DNA from 3 places in the Kitasatospora sp. NPDC088346 genome. Region 1 is predicted to be linked to each of the others. Evidence: riboswitches for the same ligand, from Rfam matches in the RefSeq annotation. Region 1 holds a riboswitch; each other region holds the start of a gene.
What was found. Region 1 has a riboswitch for thiamine pyrophosphate ahead of thiC (phosphomethylpyrimidine synthase ThiC). Riboswitches for the same ligand answer to the same signal wherever they lie in the genome.
Positions count from the first base shown of each region.

Region 1 (7,275 bases):
CGCCGATGGTGGCCAGCATGCGAATGATCAAGGCGATGCCTTTCGAGTCTTGGCGCGGCCGCGGGGCAGGTCGGCCCGCACGTTTCTTGTCATGTACATCTCATCACGTGGAGTTGTTCACGTACAGAGGGGGTGGCGACACTCCGCCAGTGGATGGTGACGGAGCGTCGATCATTGGGTGCTGCCAATCTGTCCGGGGCATGGTCGGCTGACGATCCCTCGGCTTGCTCTTGCCCGTCACGGTCACCGCCGCCGGCGTCTTCCGACAACGACGCCGGCAGGCAGCTCCCCGCCCGACTCGCGACGACCCACTCCACGATCACGAAAGGGTGGGGCGACACCGACGGCAGGGCGCAGGTGATCGAGCGCGGAGCGAAGCCGGGCATCGAGGTGGCGTCGTCCCACGAAATGCCCAGGCCAAGGGGCTTCTCGGTCGTACCGCGGCGACGGGTCGTCAAGCGCAGCTCCGGCTGGATCATGCCGTACCGCTGGCTCGCACGTGACTACGAGACCAAACCCTGCTCCGAGAGCATGATCCGCTCGCCGCGACACTGCGGCGGGGGCCGATGGCCTGACGACCTGTTAGCCACAAGAATAAACAAAAACCCACGGATCTACGCACGGATTCTGTGCCGTTTGTTTGTACCGTGGGAAAAGCGACGGGAACCGGCCACCCCCGCACCGGACCGGCGCCCGCCACCGCGATGGCGTCCTTCACTCTGCCCACCTCCGACGATCGCCCTCGCCGGTGCCCGGTGCGGGCCAGTGGTGACACACCATCCACGCCGATGATCTGACCGGTAACTGCTGCTGCATCCGGACGGCTTTCGCCCCGCCTGCCTCCGTGCGAGCTCGCTCACCGGTGCTGCGGCCGGCCGGGCCCGGGGGCGTGCGTGGGGCGAGGCGCTCTGTGGCGGGACGGTCGTGGCAGTGTCACGGGCCCCTGACAGGGCGGGCTCGGTCGGGGCCTGCGGGCTCTTCTCCCACATGTGCCTGTCGGCGAGATCCGGTGTCTTCGACGCCTCTGCGTTCGCGCGCCATACCGACCAGGAGATTTCACCCGACCCATCTGTCGACGACGGGTGGAAACTGGTTCTGGATCACTTTCCGGATGCTGTTGGTGATCTTCACCGATGAGAGTGATGTTGCTGCCTTTCGGCTGATTGAGCCCGGGCTTGTCTGCTGTCCTGGCCCGGAGATCGGGCTGGTCAGAGGGCTGGACTGCGGTGGCGATGGGTTCGTGGTCCGCGCGGGAGATCCCGCCGCTGACCGCGCGGATGGCACGGGCGAGCAATCCTCGGGGCACGGCTGCGATGTGGGTGCGGGATCATCTGGATGGGCTGTTCACGGACGATGACTTCGCCGACTGGTACCCCGCTGACGGACGTCGCGGCCTGTCGCCGGCGCGACTGGCGTTGGTGTCGGTGCTGCAGTACGCGCAGAACCTCACCGACCGTCAGGCAGCCGAGGCCGTCCGGTGTCGTCTGGACTGGAAACTACTGCCTGGGGCTGGAGTTGGATGATCCGGGCTTCGATTTCTCGGTGCTCAGCGAGTTCCGTGACCGGATGGCCGAGGGCGATCGGGCGGACCGGTTGCTGACGGTGATGGTGGAACGGCTGGCGGAGGCGGGGCTGGTCAAACGACGTGGGCGACAGCGGACCGACTCCACCCACGTCCTGGCGGCGGTGCGGCGCCTGGACCGGATCGAGCTGGTCGGCGAGACCCTGCGCGCGGCCCTGGAGGAACTGGCCGCAGCGGACGAGAACTGGGTATCCGCCCTGATGACGGACGAGTGGGCCCGGCGTTACGGCGGGCCAGTCCGCTACGACCGACTGCCCAAGGAGACGAGCGAGCGCAAGCAGTACGCGCTCACGGTCGGTGCGGACGGCATGTGCCTGTTCCAAGCCCTCCTCGCTCCTGGCACCCCAGCCCGGCTCCGGTGGCTGCCCAAGGTCGAGGTGATGCGGCAGGTCTGGGTCCAGCAGTACTGGTACGACGAACACGGTGGTCTGTGCTGGCGCGGGCCCACGCAGACCCGCGACCGGCTGGGCCGACGTCACAGTCCTCGGCGCTCGACGTCCGCGGAGGCATCCGACGGTCGGCCCGACCTCGCCTCCGCCCGGGTGCCGTGGTCGTCGGTGCAGATCGTCTCACCCCACGATCCGCAGGCCCGCTTTAGCCACAAGCCCGGCAAGGCCGAGTGGGTCGGCTACAAGGACCACCAGACCGAGACCTGCGACACCGGCCTGCCCAACGTGATCGTGCACGTCGCCACCACGCCGGCACCCGAGCAGGACATCGACGCCCTGGAACGGATCCACTGCGACCTCGCCGCACGCGACCTGGCCCCGGCCGAGCACCTGGTCGACGGCGGATACACCAGCCCCGCCACCACCCACCGGGCCAGGACCGAGTACGGAATCGACCTGGTCGGCCCCGTCCGGCTCCCACCCCGGTCACGGGCACTCCCGGGCTTCGACAAAGAGGACTTCCACCCCAACTGGGAGGAACGAACGCTTACTTGTCCCAACGGCGCCACCAGCCCACCCTGGAAACCGACCCTCGCCGATGGACAGCCACGCCTGTCGGTGCTTTTCCCACGTGCTGTCTGCCGGGCCTGCGACGACCGTCCGAAGTGCACCGGAAACGTCGACGGCAAAGGCCGCCACATCCTGCTCCTGCCACGGCCGCTGCAGGAGATCCAAAACCGCGTCAGGAAAGAGCAGAAGACCAGGGCCTGGCAGGACCGATACGCCATGAGAGCCGGCTGCGAGGCCACTGTCTCCGAGACCGTGCACGCCCATGGCCTGCGCAACTGCCGCTATCGCGGCACAGCGAAGACCCACGTCCAGCACGTTCTCACCGCAGCCGGAACCAACATCATCCGCCTCAGCCAGCACCGCGACGACGGCGGATCAACGGCCCCCAACGAGGCCAGACCACCCGCCTCCAGCACCTGTGCCAGCGACTGAGCGACGGGACTCGAACCCGTCGCTCATGAAGATCACCAACAGCATCCTTTCCGTTTCCGTGCCAGGGCCACGGAGGGTCACCCAGACCGCGATCGTGATCGACTGTGGCCGATGCGGTGTTCGGGGACCTGTGGTTTCCGCGAGTCGATGGTGTTCTGGTCGAAGAGCTCCTGGTAGAAGCGGAGTTGGTGGTGCTGCGGGTCCGATCCGCGATCCTGGGGGTGGCGTGCCCGGACTGCGGGTCCGTTTCGAGTCGGGTGCACAGCGCCGCGCCGGGAGACCCCCTCCTGCCTCCCGGTGCGGCGCGGTTCTGGGTCGGCCGTTAGTCAGCCAGCGGGAGGTAGACCCGGTTGCCGTTGGCCGCGAACTCCTCGGACTTGGCCTTCATGCCAGCTTCGGCCTCATCGTCGCTGGCCACGGCCATGTCGTCGCCGTAGGTGTCCATGATGCTTTTGCTGATCTTCATCGAGCAGAACTTCGGGCCGCACATGGAGCAGAAGTGCGCCGTCTTGGCGGGCTCCGCGGGGAGGGTCTCGTCGTGGAAGTCGCGGGCCGTCTCCGGGTCGAGGGCCAGGTTGAACTGGTCCTCCCAGCGGAACTCGAAGCGGGCGTCGGAGAGGGCGTCGTCCCACTCCTGGGCGCCGGGGTGGCCCTTGGCCAGGTCCGCCGCGTGGGCGGCGATCTTGTAGGTGATGACGCCGGTCTTCACGTCGTCCCGGTTGGGCAGGCCGAGGTGTTCCTTGGGGGTGACGTAGCAGAGCATCGCGGTGCCCCACCAGGCGATCATCGCCGCGCCGATGCCCGAGGTGATGTGGTCGTAGCCGGGCGCGACGTCGGTGGTGAGCGGGCCGAGGGTGTAGAACGGGGCCTCGTCGCAGATCTCCCGCTGGAGGTCCATGTTCTCGCGGATCTTGTTCATCGGGACGTGGCCCGGGCCCTCGATCATCACCTGGACGTTGCGGTCCCGGGCGATCCGGCCGAGCTCGCCGAGCGTCTGGAGCTCGGAGAACTGGGCGTCGTCGTTGGCGTCCGCGATGGAGCCGGGCCGCAGGCCGTCGCCGAGCGAGAAGGTGACGTCGTAGGCGGCGAGGATGTCGCAGAGTTCCTCGAAGTTGGTGTAGAGGAAGTTCTCCTGGTGGTGCGCCAGGCACCAGGCCGCCATGATCGAGCCGCCGCGCGAGACGATGCCGGTCTTGCGGCGGGCGGTGAGCGGGACGTACCGCAGCAGCACGCCGGCGTGGACGGTCATGTAGTCGACGCCCTGCTCGCACTGCTCGACGACGGTGTCGCGGTAGACCTCCCAGCTGAGGTCCTCGGCCTTGCCGTCGACCTTCTCCAGGGCCTGGTAGAGCGGCACGGTGCCGATCGGCACGGGGGAGTTGCGCAGGATCCACTCGCGGGTGGTGTGGATGTTGCGGCCGGTGGAGAGGTCCATGACGGTGTCGGCGCCCCAGCGGGTGGCCCAGGTCATCTTCTCCACCTCCTCCTCGATGGAGGAGGTGACCGCGGAGTTGCCGATGTTCGCGTTGATCTTCACCAGGAAGTTGGTGCCGATGATGGCCGGCTCCACCTCGGGGTGGTTCACGTTGACCGGGATGACGGCGCGGCCGCGGGCCACCTCGTCGCGCACGAAGTCCGGCTCCAGCCCCTCGCGCAGGGCCACGAACTCCATCTCGGGGGTGATCACGCCCTGCCTGGCGTACGCGAGTTGGGTGACCGCGGCGCCGGCGCGGCCGCGCAGCGGGCGGCGCGGCCGTCCGGGGAAGACCGCGTCGAGGTTGCGGAGGTTCCCGCCGCGCGGCGCGGTGTGCTTGATCCCGTCGTCCTCGGGGCGGGCCTCGCGGCCGTCGTACTCCTCGACGTCGCCGCGCTGGCGGATCCACGCGTCGCGCAGCGCCGGCAGGCCGCGGCGCACGTCGGGCTGGTAGTCCGCGTCGGTGTACGGGCCGGAGGTGTCGTAGAGCGGGACGGTGCGGCCGTTGGTGAGGTGGACCTCGCGGTACGGGACCCGCAGGTCGGGCCGGGACCCTTCCAGGTAGGCCTTGCGCCAGGCCGGGGTCGGGTAGCCGGTGGCGGCGCTGCTGACCGGGGCGGCCGTGCCGCGGGCAGACTTCTGCTGTGCATCAAAGACGGTCATCTGACCTTCTACTCCCTACGCCGGCATTATCCGGTCCAGGTTCCTGCGGTCGGCGCAGCGGTCGGCACGTCCTCGACGTGACCGTTCAGCGCCCTCTCAGCCCGGTGCTCCGAGCTCCCGTGTCCGCAGACGGTTTGCCTGCGTAAGACGTCCAACACCGTAGCGGGCCGGTCCGCCCAGGTCCAGACGGGTTCCGGACAGCGGACCGGGTGGCAGACTGGCCGGATGGTGGGGCTGACGGGGCGGGTGACGGGCAGGGTCGGGGCCGGCCTGGTCGGCGAGGTGCTGATCCAGGTGCCCGAGCGGCAGGGGGCGGAGGCGTTCCTCGCCCACCTCGCGGTACCGGGCGAGCCGTTGGCGCCGGGGACGCGGGTGGTGGTGTTGGAGTACCAGCCGCCGCGCACGGTCTACGTCGCGCCGGCGTACGGCTGACACCTCGGCGCGTTCGACCGTCTTGACGCAATCTTGACGCCCCTGATGCGCTTTCAGGACACCTGAGGCTTCCCAAAGGATCACGGCAGGCGAAGAATCTGCTGCTGCCACCGCGTTCCGCGCCGTCCTGCACATCAGAGCGCAGCCACGGAGCCGGTGCGCTCCGAAGGGGGAAAGCCGATGCTCATCGGCATCGCGGGGGCCGTGGCGGCCTCCATCGTCGTTCTGATCGTGCTGTTCAAACTGATGTGGCGGGTGGCGGAGCCGAACGAGGCGCTGGTCATCTCGGGCTCGACGCACCGCACCGAGGGTCTCGCCGACGGGCTGGGATTCCGGATCGTCACCGGCCGGGGCACCTTCGTGGTGCCGGGCGTGCAGGTGGTGCGCAAGCTGTCGCTGGATCTGAACGAGGCCGAGCTGGACGTCGAGTGCGTGACGTCGCAGGGTATTCCGGTGCACGTCAAGGGTGTTGTGATCTTCAAGGTGGGCGACGACACGGTGTCGATCGCCAATGCCGCCCGGCGTTTCCTGGACCAGCAGAAGATGATGGGCCAGCGGGTGCACAACGTGTTCGCGGGCCATCTGCGGTCGATCGTCGGCGGGTTGACCGTGGAGGACATGATCCGGGACCGGGAGCGGCTGACCGGGGAGACCAGGGCCGCGTCCGGTTCCGAGATGGAGAAGCTCGGCCTGATCATCGACTCGCTGCAGATCCAGGAGATCCTGGACCCGACCGGGTACATCACCAACCTGGCCGCCCCGCACGCGGCCGCCGTCCAGCGGGACGCCCGGATCGCGGCCGCCGAGGCGGACCGCCGGGCCACCGAGGCGGAGCAGGAGGCGTTCGCCCGCAAGGCCGAGGCGACCCGCAACTCCGGTATCCAGCAAGCCGGTTACCAGGCCGAGATGGAGACCGCGACGGCCCGGGCGATGCAGGCGGGACCGCTGGCGCAGGCCGCCGCCCGGCAGGAGGTCGTGGTCCAGGAGACCAAGGTCGCCGAGCTGGAGGCGCACCGCAAGGAGCAGCAGCTGCAGGCGGACGTCCGCAAGCCGGCCGACGCCCGTGCGTACGAGACCAGGACGAAGGCCGAGGCGGACCGTGACGCCCGGATCTCGGCGGCCGAGGCCCTGGCGCGGGAGACCGAGCTGAAGGCGGGCGCCGAGGCGAACCGGGTGAAGGTGGCGGCCACCGCGGAGGCCGAGGCGACCAGGGCCCGCGGTCTGGCGGCGGCCGAGGCGACCAAGGCGACCGGCCTGGCGGAGGCGGCCTCCGCGGAGGCGAGGGGCCTGGCGCAGGCGGAGGCGGCCCGGGCCCTCGGTCTGGCCGAGGCGGAGGCCATCAAGGCCCGGGCGGCGGCCCTCGCGGAGAACCAGGAAGCCGTCGTGGCGCAGCAGTTGGCCGAGAACTGGCCGGAGATCGTACGGGCCGGCGCGGAGGCCTTCGGCAACGTCGAGCACATGGTGCTGCTGAACGGCGCGGACGGGATGTCGGACATGTTCGCCAAGGCGCTGACCATGGGCGGCACCGGGCTGGGCCTGGCCCGGCAGCTGCTGGGCGCCATGAACGCGCCCAAGGCCCCGGCCGACGGCCGGCAGCCGACCGACGGGAAGCCCGCCGCCGGGAAGCCGGCCGACGGTAAGCCGGTCAGCCTGCCGATCCCGGTGCAGGAGGCCTGACGCGGGAGCGCCCGCCCGTCGGGGTGACGGGCGGGCGCGGCGCGGGGCGGGCCGGC
Region 1 covers NZ_JBIURH010000034.1:1,033-8,307, forward strand. Annotated here, with positions in the region: gene ACIOFR_RS30735 (DUF4360 domain-containing protein) at 1-19, opposite strand, end outside; gene ACIOFR_RS30740 (transposase) at 1,314-1,523, shown strand; gene ACIOFR_RS30745 (transposase) at 1,543-2,973, shown strand; gene thiC (phosphomethylpyrimidine synthase ThiC) at 3,296-5,110, opposite strand; TPP riboswitch at 5,106-5,241, opposite strand; gene ACIOFR_RS30755 (hypothetical protein) at 5,336-5,542, shown strand; gene ACIOFR_RS30760 (flotillin family protein) at 5,723-7,219, shown strand.

Region 2 (7,275 bases), on a different contig from region 1:
ACCGAGGTCATGCTCGGCCAGTACCTCGACGTGCTGGAGCCGGTCGCCGGGGACTCCGCCGACGCCGGAGCGCTGGACCGCGCCCAGACCGTGCTGCACTACAAGTCCGCGAAGTACACCATCGAGCGCCCGCTCCAGGTGGGCGCCGTGCTGGCCGGGGCCGGTCCCGAACTGGTCGCCGCCTACGCGGCCTTCGGCCTTCCGCTCGGCGAGGCGTTCCAGCTGCGGGACGACCTGCTCGGCGTCTTCGGCGACCCGTCCGTCACCGGCAAGCCGGCCGGTGACGACCTGCGCGAGGGCAAGCGGACCCTGCTGGTCGCGCACGCCATGCGCGGTCTGTCGCCCGCCGACGCCCGGCACCTGGACGAGCGGCTCGGCGCGCCCGACCTGACCGCCGACGAGGTCCCGGTGCTGCGCTCGCTGGTCGAGCGCAGCGGCGCCGCGGACCTGGTGGAGCAGCGGATCGACACGCTGATGCGGGACTCGATGGCCGCACTGGAGACCGCCCCGCTCAGCGCCGGCCCGGCCCGCCGGGTGCTGCGGGCCCTCGCCGAGGCGGCCACCGTCCGCAGCCACTGAGCCCGCGCGGGCGCCCCGGGCCGGGGCGCCCGCACCCGGGAGGCGGTCAGACGGCCGCGCGGATCCGGCGGGCCAGCTCGGCCGCCGCCGCACCCGGGTCCTCGGCCGCCGTGACGGCGCGGACCACGACCACCCGTCGGGCGCCCGCCGCCAGCACCTGGTCCAGGTTGCCCAGGTCGATGCCGCCGATCGCGAACCACGGCCGGTCGGTCGGCCGCCCCGCGGCGTACGACACCAGGCCGAGGCCGGGCGCGTGCCGGCCGGGCTTGGTCGGGGTGGGCCAGACCGGCCCGGTGCAGAAGTAGTCCACCCCCGGCTCGACCAGCGCGGTGTCCACCTCGGACTCGGCGTGGCAGGACCGGCCGATCAGCACGTCCGGGCCGAGGACCGCGCGGGCGGCCGGGACGGGCAGGTCGTCCTGCCCCAGGTGCAGCACCTGGGGACCGGCCGCGTGGGCCACGTCGGCCCGGTCGTTGACCGCGAAGAGCTTGCCGTGCCGGCGGGCGGCGTCGGCGAAGACCTCCAGGTACTCCAGCTCCTGTCTGGCCTCCAGCCCCTTGTCCCGCAGCTGGACGACGTCCACGCCGCCGGCCAGCACCGCGTCCAGGAACTCGGGCAGGTCGCCCTGCTCCCGGCGGGCGTCGGTGCACAGGTACAGCCGGGCGTCCTCCAACGCGGCCCGGGCGTCGACCGTCACAGCAGCATGGCCTGGGCGCGGCGCTTCACCTCGGTGCCCCGGTTCTCCCGCAGCGCCTGGATCGGGCTGCCGGGGAGCGACGGGTCCTCGGTGAACATCCACTCGAGGATCTCCTCGTCGTCGAGCCCGCAGTCGCGCAGCACCGTGAGGGTGCCGACCAGGTGCTTGACCGGTCCGTCCGGCTCGATGAAGGCGGCGGGCACCTGGAGCGAGTTGTTCTCGCCGCGGCGGACGGCCAGCAGGGTCCGGTTCCTCACCTGGTCCCGGACCTCGGTGATCTGCACACCCCACAGCTCCGAGATGTCGGGCAGGTAGAGCCACGCAGGGACAAGGGCATCAATCTTGGGATCAATCTTGCTCACGCCCCCAGACTGCCACCTCCGGCGACCCCCGCGCACCTGCCGTCCGGTCAGGCCACCGCCGCCTTGAGCTGGACGGCCGGATCGGCGGCGAGCGCCCGGTCCAGCACCGCAGCCCGGTCGATCAGCCGCCGCGCCTGGTTGAGGTCGCGCGGCCGGTCCACCGACAGGGCCGCGACCAGGGCGCCCTGACGCAGCCACAGCACCGTCCAGGACGGCTCATCGGGCGAACCGCGGTGGAGCAGCTCGTCCGCTCCGGCGTGCCGGCCCGCGTACTGCACCATCCGTCCGAACTGCTCGGACCAGAAGTACGGCACCGGGTCGTACGGCGCGTCCGCGCCCAGGATCGAGGCGGCCGCCGCCGTACCGGACTGCAACGCGTGGTCCCAGTGCTGGACGGCCAGCCGGGTGCCCGAGCGGGCCGAGGGGTAGGAGACGCAGTCCCCCGCCGCCCACACGCCGGGGGCGGAGGTGCGCAGCCGCTCGTCCACCAGGACCGACCCGGCCGCGTCCAGCTCCACGCCGGAGCCCTCCAGCCAGCCGGTGGCGGGCCGGGCGCCGATCCCCACCAGCACCTCGTCGGCGGGCAGCCGAGTGCCGTCGGTGAGCACCACGGCGCCGGGCTCGGCGGCCAGCACCCCGGTGCCGCAGCGCAGCGCCACCCCGGCGGCGGCGTACCAGCCGGCCATCGCCTCGCCGAGCGGCTCGGGCAGCGCACCGGGCAGCGGCGCCGGCCCGGCCTCGACCACCGTCACCTCGCAGCCCAGCTGCCGGGCCACCGTGGCGGTCTCCGCACCGATCCAGCCGGCTCCGACCAGCACCAGCCGCACGCCGGGGCGCAGCCGTTCGCGCAGCGCCAGCGCGTCGTCGACGGTGCGCAGCAGGCGGGCGCCGGGCGCCCCGGGCAGTGGCCGCGGCGCGGCGCCGGTGGCGACCACCAGCGCCTCGTACGGGAGGTCGCCGCCGTCGGTGCGCAGCACCCCGGGGGTCACGGCGAGGGCCCGGCGTCCGGGGAGCAGCTCGACGCCGAGGTGGTCCCAGTCGATCTCGAAGGTGGTGTCGTCGGCCTTGCCGAGCAGCACGTTCTTGGACAGCGGCGGCCGGTCGTACGGGCGGTGCGGCTCGTCGCCGAGCAACGAGATCCGGCCCTCCCAGCCCCCGCGGCGCAGGCCCAGCGCGGCCTGCGCGCCCGCCATGCCGGCCCCGACCACGACCACCCGTCCGGTTCGCTTCAGTTCGACCACCGGGCCAGCGTAGCGACCGCGCGTCCACGCCGTGTACGCGCCTTCGGGCCGGGCCGCGCCCGGCGTTATGGTGGACGGACACCACACACGGGAGCCCGGCGCACCGGGCTGAGAGGCGGGCTGAGGCGGCCCGCGACCGTCCGAACCTGATCCGGGTCATGCCGGCGAAGGGAGTATCGACTTTGGCACGGACACCTGACGTCCTGGTCGTCGGCGGCGGCATCATCGGCCTCGGCGTCGCCTGGCGCACCGCGCAGCGCGGTCTCGCGGTCACCGTGCTCGACCCGGCCCCGGGCGGCGGCGCGGCCCAGGTCGCGGCCGGGATGCTGGCCCCCGTCACGGAGCTCCAGTACGGCGAGGAGCCGCTGCTGCGCCTGGGCATGGCCTCCAACGAGCGGTACGCCGCGTTCGCGGCCGAACTCACCGAGTCCACCGGCCTGGACACCGGGTACCGGCAGACCGGCACGCTGGCGGTGGCGCTGGACTCCGACGACCGGGCGGAGCTGCGCGAGCTGCTCGCCTTCCACCAGCGGCTCGGCCTGGAGTCGCACTGGCTGACCGGCCGCGAGTGCCGCCGGCTGGAACCGATGCTGGCCCCCGGCGTGCGCGGCGGCCTCCAGGTGACGGGCGATCACCAGGTGGACGGGCGGCGGCTGTCGCGGGCCCTGCTCGCCGCCTGCGCCCGCGAGGGCGTCGTCCTGCACCGTGCCGAGGCCGCCGAGCTGCTGGTCACGGACGGCCGGGCCACCGGCGTCCGGCTGGCCGACGGCACCCGGCTGACCGCCGGGCAGCTGGTGCTGGCCGCCGGCTGCCGCAGCCACCTGCTGCCCGGCCTGCCGGACGGCGTGCTGCCGGCCGTCCGCCCGGTCAAGGGCCAGGTGCTGCGGCTGCGGATCCCGCCGGCGTACGCGCCGTTCCTGTCCCGCAACGTGCGGGCGGTGGTGCGCGGGCAGCACATCTACCTGGTGCCGCGGGCCGACGGCGAGCTGGTGATCGGGGCGACCAGCGAGGAGCTGGGCCACGACACCACCGTCACCGCGGGCGGGGTGTACGAGCTGCTGCGCGACGCGCACGAGCTGATCCCCGGCATCACCGAGCTGCCGCTGGTGGAGACCGGCGCCGGGCTGCGGCCCGGCTCCCCGGACAACGCCCCGCTGCTCGGCCCGACCGCGCTGCCCGGCCTCACCGCGGCGACCGGCCACTACCGCAACGGCGTCCTGCTCACCCCGGTCACCGCCGACCTGATCGCCGACCACCTGGCGACCGGGACCGTGCCCGGGCTCGCCGCCCCCTTCTCCCCCAGCCGCTTCACCGCAGAGGTCACGTCATGAACCAGATCCCGCTCACCGTCAACGGCGAGCCCCGCGAGCTGCCCGCCGCGACCACGCTGGCCGAGGTGGTGGCGCAGCTGAGCAAGGCGCCCTCGGGCGTGGCGGCGGCGCTCAACGAGGCCGTGGTGCCGCGCGGTTCCTGGGGCGAGACGGTGCTCAGCGCCGGCGACCGGGTGGAGATCCTCACCGCGGTCCAGGGGGGCTGAGCGCGATGACCGACACCCGCCTCGCACCGGACACCGGCACCGGCCCCGCGCCGGACACGGACGCGGACACCCTCACCATCGCCGGGACGACCTTCTCCTCCCGGTTGATCATGGGCACCGGCGGCGCCCCGAGCCTGGAGGTGCTGGAGCAGGCCCTGCTGGTCTCCGGCACCGAGCTGACCACCGTGGCCATGCGCCGGGTCGACCCCGGCACCCGGGGCTCGGTGCTCGACGTGCTCACCCGCAACGGCATCCGGGTGCTGCCCAACACGGCCGGCTGCTTCACCGCCGGGGAGGCCGTGCTGACCGCCCGGCTCGCCCGCGAGGCGCTCGGCACCGACTGGGTGAAGCTGGAGGTGATCGCCGACGAGCGCACCCTGCTGCCCGACCCGATCGAGCTGCTGGACGCCGCCGAGACCCTGGTCGACGACGGCTTCACGGTGCTCCCGTACACCAACGACGACCCGGTGCTGGCCCGCAAGCTGGAGGACGTCGGCTGCGCCGCGATCATGCCGCTGGGCTCGCCGATCGGCTCCGGCCTGGGCATCCGCAACCCGCACAACTTCCAGTTGATCGTCGAGAGCGCCGGCGTCCCGGTGGTGCTGGACGCGGGTGCCGGCACCGCCTCCGACGCGGCCCTGGCGATGGAGCTGGGCTGCGCCGCGGTGATGCTGGCCTCCGCCGTGACCCGGGCGCAGGACCCGGTGCTGATGGCCGACGCGATGCGCCGCGGGGTCGAGGCCGGCCGCCTCGCCCACCGGGCCGGCCGGATCCCGCGCCGGTTCCACGCTGAGGCCTCCTCGGCCATGGCCGGACGGGCCGAACTGGACACCCGGGAGCACCCGGCGTTCTGACCTGGTCTCAACTTCGGCACAGACTGCTCCCGACGGGCAGGCCACCGGCCACCGCCGGGGCCTTCGCCCCTACACTCCTCTGGTGGACATGACGCTGCGCGACCCCCTCATCGGAGCCCTGCTCGACGGCCGGTACCGGGTCGAGCAGCGGATCGCCGCGGGCGGCATGGCCACCGTCTACCGCGGCCTGGACACCCGGCTGGACCGGGTGGTCGCGCTCAAGGTCATGCACGAGTCGCTGGTCGGCGACAACGACTTCACCGACCGTTTCATCCGCGAGGCCAAGGCGATCGCCCGGCTCGCGCACCCGAACGTGGTGAACGTCTTCGACCAGGGCGCCGACGGCCAGGCGGTGTTCCTCGCCATGGAGTACGTGCCCGGCAGCAACCTGCGGGACGTGCTGCGCGACCGCGGCGCCCTGTCGGTGCGGGCCGCGCTGGACGTCATGGAACCGATCCTGGCCGCCCTCGGCGCGGCGCACCGGGCGGGCCTGGTGCACCGGGACATCAAGCCGGAGAACGTGCTGATCACCGAGGGCGGCATGGTCAAGGTCGCCGACTTCGGCCTGGTCCGGCTGCTCTCCGGCACCGACGGCGCGGTCACCAGCACCACCGAGGCCGGCACCGTGCTCGGCACCGTGTCGTACCTGGCGCCGGAGCAGATCCGCCAGGACCCGACCGACCAGCGGGTGGACGTCTACGCGGCCGGCATCCTGCTGTACGAGCTGCTCACCGGTGCCAAGCCGCACACCGGTGACAACCCGGCCCAGGTGATGTACATGCACCTGCACGAGAGCGTCCCGGCGCCGTCGCTGTCGGCGCCGGCCGTCGGCCCCGAGCTGGACGCGATAGTCGCCGCCGCCACCGCGCGCGACCCGCAGGCCCGGCCGTGGGACGCGGTGGAGCTGCTGGCCACCCTCCAGCGGGTCCGCCGCGGCCTGAGCCAGACCCAGCTGGACGCCGAGCCGCCGGCCTCCTCCCGGCTCACCCCGCAGTACTCGACCGGCGACGTCACCTCGGTGATCACCCCGCCGGTCGAGCGGACCAGCGTGCTGGAGGTCCCGCCGGACCTGCTGCCGCCTCGCCCGCCGGTCGACGAGGCCCCCGGGCACCGGACGATGCAGCTGCGCGCGGTGGGACCGGAGCGCGCGCCGCGCTCGCGCAAGCCGTTCATCTGGGCGGCCGTGGCCGCCGTGCTGCTCGTGCTCGTCGGCGGCACCACCTGGGTGCTGTCCAGCGCGGTCTACGCGACGGTGCCGAGCGTGCTCGGGCAGAGCCAGTCGCAGGCCCAGGCGGCGCTGGACCACTCCGGGCTGCACGGCACCTACACCGAGGAGTTCAGCGAGTCGGTCAAGGCCGGGCAGGTGATCTCCACCGATCCCGGGGTGGGGCAGAAGCTGCGCAAGAGCGACTCGGTGAAGGTCAGGCTCTCCAAGGGCCCGGAGCGGATCCCCGTCCCGGAGCTGGCCGGCAAGCCGCTGGAGACCGCCCGCAAGGCGCTGACGGACGCCCGGCTGACGCCCGGCACGGTGACGGAGTCCTTCGACGACACGGTGGCCAAGGGCGCGGTGGTCAGCGCCTCGCCCGGCGCGGGCGAGCAGCTGGCGGTCGGTTCCCCGGTCGCGCTGGTGGTCAGCAAGGGCATGGTCCCGGTGCCGAACGTGGTCGGTCTGGACAAGGACGCGGCGGCCAAGGCGCTCGCCGACGCCGGGTTCAAGGTGCAGACCTCCGGCCTCAACCTGTTCGGCACCGGCAAGGTGGCCTCGCAGAGCCCGCAGGCCGGGCAGCCCCGGCCGCAGAACAGCGTCGTGACGATCAACTTCTCGCTGTTCTAGGTCGACCGGACGGGGGCCCGGGTCGTGCGGCGGGGCCCGCCGGGGCCCTACCGCAGCGGGCCGTCGCCGGGCTCCTCCTGGTAGGAGTAGCGCTGCTCGGCCCACGGGTCGGCCCGGTTGTGGTAGCCGCGCTCCTCCCAGAAACCCCGCCGGTCGGCCCGCATGTACTCC
Region 2 covers NZ_JBIURH010000001.1:528,341-535,615, reverse strand. Annotated here, with positions in the region: gene ACIOFR_RS02400 (polyprenyl synthetase family protein) at 1-579, shown strand, start outside; gene thiE (thiamine phosphate synthase) at 626-1,276, opposite strand; gene ACIOFR_RS02390 (Rv2175c family DNA-binding protein) at 1,273-1,638, opposite strand; gene ACIOFR_RS02385 (NAD(P)/FAD-dependent oxidoreductase) at 1,686-2,879, opposite strand; TPP riboswitch at 2,957-3,069, shown strand; gene thiO (glycine oxidase ThiO) at 3,038-4,210, shown strand; gene thiS (sulfur carrier protein ThiS) at 4,207-4,416, shown strand; gene ACIOFR_RS02370 (thiazole synthase) at 4,422-5,270, shown strand; gene pknB (Stk1 family PASTA domain-containing Ser/Thr kinase) at 5,359-7,104, shown strand; gene ACIOFR_RS02360 (sulfite oxidase-like oxidoreductase) at 7,152-7,275, opposite strand, start outside.
Region 2: another riboswitch for thiamine pyrophosphate. It lies ahead of thiO (glycine oxidase ThiO); the one in region 1 lies ahead of thiC (phosphomethylpyrimidine synthase ThiC).

Region 3 (7,275 bases), on a different contig from region 1:
TTGGCCGCCGGGCGCCGGCCGTCGGCGGGCAGCTCGGCCCAGACCGTCACCCGGCCGGGTGCGTGCCGCACCCCCCAGTCGCTGGCCAGCTCGCCCACGATGTTCAGGCCGCGACCGCCCCGGGCCGTCACGGACGGCCGGGCGGGCAGGGGCCTGGTGGCCGCGCCGCCGTCCGTCACCTCCAGGGTGAGCAGGCCGTCGCCGTGGGTCTGCCAGCGGACCAGTACCGCGCCCGCGTCCCCGTCCTGCTCCGGTTCGGCGAGCCGGACGAGCGGCCGGGCATACCGGCAGGAATTGCTGAGCAGTTCCGACAGGATCAGCACAGCATCGTCAATCACCGAATCCGGTATCTCCCGATCGCCCAGATCGCGCCGCAACCGCCGTCGCGCCACGCCCACGCTCGCCGGACCGTGCGGCACTGCCAGGGTCGATGAAGCCGGCTCGGCCTTCTCAGGCACAGAACGCGCCACCATCAACGCCACCCCCGGACCTCCTTCGCTTCTGCCGAGGGATGGATGCCCCCTGGGAATGCGTCGGAAACGACCGTTCACCGATCCCTGACGGCCATTTCCGGGCTCGCAACTCACGGTGCTCGAAAGGTGATTAGATGCTCACGTTGTGTTGTGGGAGAGGAGGAATTACACCCCTTTCCACACTTCGCGCCCCCTGTGCGCCCCAATGCGCCCACAGGGTCCCGAGAACGGCGCGCGGCCGGGTCAACCGCGCCCCCAGGACAGGCCCTAGCGACCCAGCTGCTCCAGCACCTGGCGCGGCCGGTTGGTGATCAGCGCCTCCACCCCGAGCCGCACGCACAGCTCGACGTCGGCGGGCTCGTCCACCGTCCACACGTGCACCCGGTGCCCGGCCCGCCGCAGCGCCGTCACCAGACCGGGGTCGCGCCGCACCAGGTCGATCCCGGGCCCCGCGATCCGGGCCCCGCCGGGCAACGAGCCGATCCGCCCCAGCAGCGGCAGCCGCCGCTCCAGCAGGTACACCGTCGGCACGGCCGGCGCCGCCCGGCGGACCCGGTGCAGCGCCAGTTCCGAGAAGCTCATGATCCGCACCGTGGACCCGGCGGGGTCGGCCGACCCGTTAGGCAGCAGGCCGAAGCGGTCCAGCGTCCGCAGCAGTTCGGCCTCCACCCGCCCGGCGTACCGGGTCGGGTGCTTGGTCTCGATCGCCAGCTCGATCCGGCGACCGCTGTCGGCCACCAGCTCCAGCAGCCGGTCCAGCGTCAGCACGGAGGCGGGCCTCGGGTCCTGCGGCGACTTCCAGGAGCCGAAGTCCAGCTCGCCGAGCTGGGCGAGCGTCATCGCCGACACCGTGCCGCTGCCGTTCGAGGTGCGCCGCACCGTCCGGTCGTGGACGCAGACCAGCTCGCCGTCGGAGGTCAGCCGGACGTCGCACTCCAGCCCGTCCGCGCCCTCCTCGATCGCCCGCCGGTAGGCCTCCTCGGTGTGCTCGGGCAGCGCCGCGGACGAACCGCGGTGGGCGATCACCCGGACGGAGGTGCGGTCGGGCGGGCCGGCGGAGGCCGCGGCGGAGTCGAGGGGCTGGGTGTCCACGACGATCACCCTACGCGGGCCACAATGGCCGAAAGCCACCGCCACGGGGAACGTGCGGTGAACAGGTCCCCGGTGACGGCGGCTCGGTGGCGGTCCCGGACCGGTGACGGCTACCCCGGTTGCGGCGACCCCGTGGAGGCCGCCGACCGTTGCCGGCCTCAGACCGGCCGGCGGACCAGCGTGGTCGCCCAGGTGGCCAGCGCGGCGGCCAGGAACGCGAACAGCGAGGCCGAGGTCCACGGCTGCGCCTCGAAGCCCACCGCTGACTGCAGGTCCTGCCAGAAGCCGGTCCACCAGCCGGCCACCGGGGTCGGCGCGATGAACTGGTAGGTGGCGAAGCCCACCGCCCACGGCAGCAGCATCAGCGGCCGGGCCGGGGCGTCCTGCTCCAGGTTCCAGCCGCCGCGGCCGGCGCCGAAGAAGTAGTCGACCGCGAGCACCGCGAAGAGCGGCACGAACACCGCGCCGATCAGGTAGAGGAAGTTGGTGTAGCCCTCGCTGAGCTCGTGGATCCACAGGGCGAGGCCGGTCACCAGGGTGCCGATGCCGACGGTCAGCACCCGGCGGTCGATCCGAGGGAAGAGGTTCTGCACCGACATGGCCGTCGAGTACACGTTCGCGAACGACTGGTCGGTCTCCCGCAGGACCAGGACCAGCAGGAACACCCAGCCCGCCGTCACCCCGGTGAACGAGTCGAAGATCTTCGCGCTGTCGCCGTCCTGCTGGAGCAGGGCGATCAGGCCCAGCACGTAGCACCAGACCTGGGCCACCGTGTAGCCGGAGAAGGTGCCCCAGAACGAGGCGCCCGGGGTCCGCGAGTGCCGGGTGTAGTCCGCGGCCAGGGGGACGAACGAGATGGACACCGCGATCACCGCGTCCGTCGCGGTCAGGAAGCCGTCCCAGTTGCCCGCGCCCGGGTCGGGGAAGCCCTGCCGGCCCAACTGCACGGTGAAGTAGACCATCGCGACGCCCACCGCGATCGCCACGTACTTGCGCAGCACCGCGATCGAGCCCAGCGGCCAGATCGTCAGCACCGTCGTCAGCGCGCCGGCGAGCAGCACGAACAGCCAGCGCCAGCCCTGCGTCCCGGCCACGTTCTGGGCGCCGCCCGCGATCACGATCAGCTCGAACACGCCCCAGCCGATGCACTGCGCGATGTTCAGCACGGTCGGCAGGTACGACAGTCGCGTCCCGAACAGCCCGCGCAGCACGGCCATCGCCGGTGCGCCGGTCCGGGCGCCGATCAGCGCGGCCACGCCGAGCATCGCGGTCCCGATCACGGTGCCGACCACGATCGCGGTCACCGCGGCGGCGAAGGAGAGCTCGGCGCCCGCCGTCCCGAGCACCGTGGCGGCGCTGGAGAAGCCGATCAGGCTGATCCCGAGGTTGGCCCAGAGCGCGAACTGCGCACGGAAGTCCAGGGTTCTCGGAGGTTCGGTGTCGAGCACCAGGGGCGCCTCGGGACGCTCGGCCACGGCGGTGGCGGACGTCGAGGCAGGGGAAGGCGAAACAGCCGTCATGGCCGATACTCCCTACGCCGGCATTACCCGGACAGGTTCCGGCGGTCTGCGTCCCCTCGACCGTCCATGCCGTGGTACCCATGGCGTACGGTCGAACAGCGCACTCTCAGCCTGGTTGGTCCAAGCTCCCGCGTCGTTTCAGTTTGGAGCGCCAGGCTAACGGGATCGGCGTCGAACGCCAAGGCCGGGCGGGGTGCCGTCCGCATCGCGGGACTTCTCCGCAGCGCGGCCGGACGGCCCCGCCGGGCCCGGTTGTCGGGAGCGCCTAAGCATTCTCATGACTTCTTCAGGGGGCTGCTTACGGCAACTGAATCGGTCGTGCGAAAAACTATGGCCAAGGTCCTGTCAGCTATGGAGGTCGTCCGTGAGCACCGAGCACGAGAGTGGGTCCACCGGGGCGCAGGAGGGTCAGTCCTCCGGCGTTCCAGAGGCGGGTGCTCTGTCGAAGCCGGCCGAGACCGCCCCGGCCGCCCCCGGGTACATCGACGCACCGCCGCCGGTGCTGCCCGCCGCGCCGGCCCCCGCCCCCGCGCCCGGCTACCTGGACGCACCGCCGCCGGCCGCGCCCGCCGGGTTCGCCGCTCCGGCACCCGCCGCTCCGGCCGCGCCGGTGCCCGTGCTCGCCGAGGGCGCGCCGCAGGGCGACCCCAACCCGTACGCCTCCCCGGCGGCCGGGCACCCGCAGGCCGCGCCGCAGCCGCCCGCGGGCGAGCCGCACCACCCGTTCGGCGCCGGGCACCCGCTCGGCGGCTGGGGCACCCCGCCCGGCGGTACGGGCGGTCCCGGCCACCCCGTCGAGTGGGGCACGCCGGCCGTCCCGCCGCCCGGCCCGCGTCGCCGGCGCGGCGGCCTGATCGCCGTGGTCGCGGCCGTCGCCGTGCTGGCCGGCCTGGCCGGCGGCGCGATCGGCGTCTCGCTGACCGACGGCAAGGACGGGTTCGCCGGCTCCACCAGCCGCACCAGCACCACCGTGACGGTCGGCGACAACCAGAAGGCCCTGGACCGGGCCCCCGAGTCGGTCGCCGGCATCGCCGCCAAGGCACTGCCCAGCACCGTCACCATCAAGGCCCAGGGCTCCAGCGAGTCGGGGACGGGCACCGGTTTCGTCTTCGACACCGAGGGCCACATCCTCACCAACAACCACGTGGTCGCCCCGGCGGCCAGCGGCGGCAAGCTGACGGTCAAGTTCTCCGACGGCTCCTCCTACCCCGCCTCCGTGGTCGGCCGGGCCCAGGGCTACGACGTGGCCGTGGTCAAGCTCGACAACCCGCCGAAGGACAAGCTCGTCCCGCTGCCGCTCGGCGACTCCGACAAGACCGCCATCGGCGACGCCACCATCGCGATCGGCGCGCCGTACGGCCTCGAGGGCACCGTCACCACCGGCATCATCAGCGCCAAGGACCGCCCGGTCGCCTCCGGTGACGAGACCGGCTCCCAGGCGTCCTACATGAACGCGCTGCAGACCGACGCCTCGATCAACCCGGGCAACTCCGGCGGGCCGCTGCTCAACGCCTCCGGCCAGGTGATCGGCATCAACTCGGCGATCCAGTCCAACAGCGGCGGCTCCAGCGGCCGGGCCGGCTCGATCGGCCTCGGCTTCGCCATCCCGATCAACCAGGCCAAGTGGGTCGCCGAGACGCTGATCAAGGACGGCAACCCGGTCTACGCGATCCTCGGCGTGCTGCGCAACGACGACTACAAGGGCGACGGCGCCCAGATCCAGACCAAGGACGTCCAGGGCACCCCGGCCGTCACCCCCGGCGGCCCCGCCGACCAGGCCGGCCTCAAGCCGGGCGACGTCATCACCAAGCTCGGCGGCATCTCCATCGACAGCGGTCCGACCCTGGTCAGCGAAATCTGGACGCACAAGCCGGGCGAGAAGGTCGACGTCGAGTACACCCGCGACGGCAAGGCCGCCAAGACCACCGTCACCCTCGGTGAACGCAAGGGCGACAACTGACCCGAGCACCCGAAACGGTGTGCACCGAACCCCCCGGAACCCGTTAGGCTGACCTCCGCCTGGAGAGCTGCCCGAGCGGCCTAAGGGAACAGTCTTGAAAACTGTCGTGCGGTGACCCCGTACCGTGGGTTCGAATCCCACGCTCTCCGCCGCACCCGGCCCCCGATCCGCACCAGCGGTCGGGGGCCGGTCGCCGTTCCGGCCCCGTGGACGAGCCGCCCGGGGATCGGCCGGACGGGTGGATCCCCGCCCAACGTGCCCCGCCCGTACCGTTCCTGACGCACCGCTCGCCGAGAATCGGGCGCCCGGGGCGCGGCCCGGCTGCGACAGGCGACAGGTGACGGACGAGGCGGGGCGGATGACGTCGAGTGCGGTGCGGCGGCCGGGGCCGGTGGCCGGGGTGCCGGCCGGGGCGCCCCGGATGGTCTGGTACGCGGCGTACGCCTCGAACATGCACCTGGCCCGTCTGACCTGTTACCTCGCGGGCGGCCGTCCTGCCGAGGGGGCCCGGACCCTGCCGGGTGCCCGGGACGGGCGGCCGCCGGTCGGGGCGGTGCCGGTGCTGCTGCCGGGGCGGCTGCACTTCGCGCTGGAGTCGCTGGTCTGGGGCGGCGGGATGGGCTTCTACGACCCGTTCGACGACGGCGAGATGCCGGCCCGGGCCTTTCTGCTGCGGGCCGGGCAGTTCGCCGACGTCCTCGCGCAGGAGCGGCGCCGTGCGCCGGGCACCGACCTCGACCTGGGCACCGTCGTCGCCGAGGGACGCGAGCGGCTGGGCCCGGGCCGGTACGAGACGCTGCTCTGCGCCGGGGTGCTGGACGGTCATCCGGTACTGACCTTCACCGCCCCGTGGCGCAGTGCCGAGGCCGAGCTGAACGCGCCCTCGGCGCCGTACCTGCGGGCCGTCGCCACCGGGCTGCGCGAGGGCCACGGCTGGGACGCGGAACGGTCGGCGGCCTATCTGAGCAGCCGTCCGGGGGCGGCGGGGGTGTGGTCGCCGGGCCGGGTGGAGCGGGTGCTGCGGGGAGCCGGCGAGGCCGGGCACTGACCGCGTCCGCCCGGCGGTCCGGCCACCGCCCGGGCTGGTGCCCCGTGGCCGGCCACCGCCCGGGTGGCTGCTACCCGGCTGCTACCACGTGGCCCAGTCGAGGTTCCAGCCGCTCAGCCCGTTGGCCGGGTCGAGCGCCTGCTTGTGGACCGAGCCGCGCACGGTGACCACGTCGCCGACCATGCTGTCGGCGTAGTACCGGCCGGCCGTCGAGTTCGGGTCGCCCGCCGCGGTGTCGACCAGGCCGATGCAGCCGTGGCTGATGTTGGCGCGGCCGACGGCGCCGCCGGCGAGCGGGTTGCCGTGCACGTAGGTGCCGGTGTTGGTGAGGCGCAGGGCGTGCGGCCGTTCGGTGTCGTAGCCGGCGCCCACCAGGCCCGGGACGCCCTCGGAGCGCATCCGCTCCATCCGGCTCATGGCCGAGACCACCATGGTCCCGTTCCAGGAGGGGTTGTTGTTGTCGCCGGCCGTGATCGGGATCTGCTGGTCGGGCTGGCCGGCCTTCTTGACGACCATCTGGTGGGCGCTCGCGTCGACCTCGCTGATCTTGGAGCGTCCGATGGTGAACTCCTCGTCGCGGTCGGTCGCGCCGTACACGCCGGGGGAGAGCTCGACGCTCTTGGTGCGGAAGTGCACCTTGACCTTGGTGTCGGGCTTCCAGAAGGACTCCGGCCGCAGGTCGAGCCGCCGGTCGTCGAACCAGTGGCCCTTGACCACGGTGCCGTCCGAGGCCTCGACGGTGACGGCCTTGGCGGCCGCCTCCTTGTTCTTGACGTCGCCCGCGAAGTTCACCGAGATGATCATGCCGACGCCGAAGGTCTCGCCGGTGACCACGTTGTCCTCGGCCTTGACCGTGCGCTTCGGCGTCAGTGTGGTGAAGGCGCTGGTCGCGGTGGTCGGCAGACCGTGGGCGTCGGCGGCCTCCGCGCTGACCCGGTACGCGGTGCCGACGGCCAGCCCGGCCGCCGGCGCCCAGCCGAGCCCGTCGGGGGTGATCGCGCCGGCGACCGGCGATCCGGCCTGGTCGGTGACGTCCACCTTGGTCAGCTTCCCGCCGGCCACCGCGACCTTGAGTGCGCCCTGCGGCGCCACGTCCACCGTGCCGTTCCCCGGCTCGACCGTGAGCACGGCCGCGGAGGTCTTCGGCGCCCCGCCCGTCGCGCCGCCCGCGGTCCCGCCCGA
Region 3 covers NZ_JBIURH010000012.1:175,088-182,362, forward strand. Annotated here, with positions in the region: gene ACIOFR_RS18700 (ATP-binding protein) at 1-473, opposite strand, end outside; gene ACIOFR_RS18705 (glycerophosphodiester phosphodiesterase) at 741-1,565, opposite strand; gene ACIOFR_RS18710 (purine-cytosine permease family protein) at 1,724-3,085, opposite strand; TPP riboswitch at 3,076-3,227, opposite strand; gene ACIOFR_RS18715 (S1C family serine protease) at 3,450-5,045, shown strand; tRNA gene ACIOFR_RS18720 (tRNA-Ser) at 5,107-5,194, shown strand; gene ACIOFR_RS18725 (histone deacetylase) at 5,404-6,093, shown strand; gene ACIOFR_RS18730 (Ig-like domain-containing protein) at 6,175-7,275, opposite strand, start outside.
Region 3: another riboswitch for thiamine pyrophosphate. It lies ahead of ACIOFR_RS18710 (purine-cytosine permease family protein); the one in region 1 lies ahead of thiC (phosphomethylpyrimidine synthase ThiC).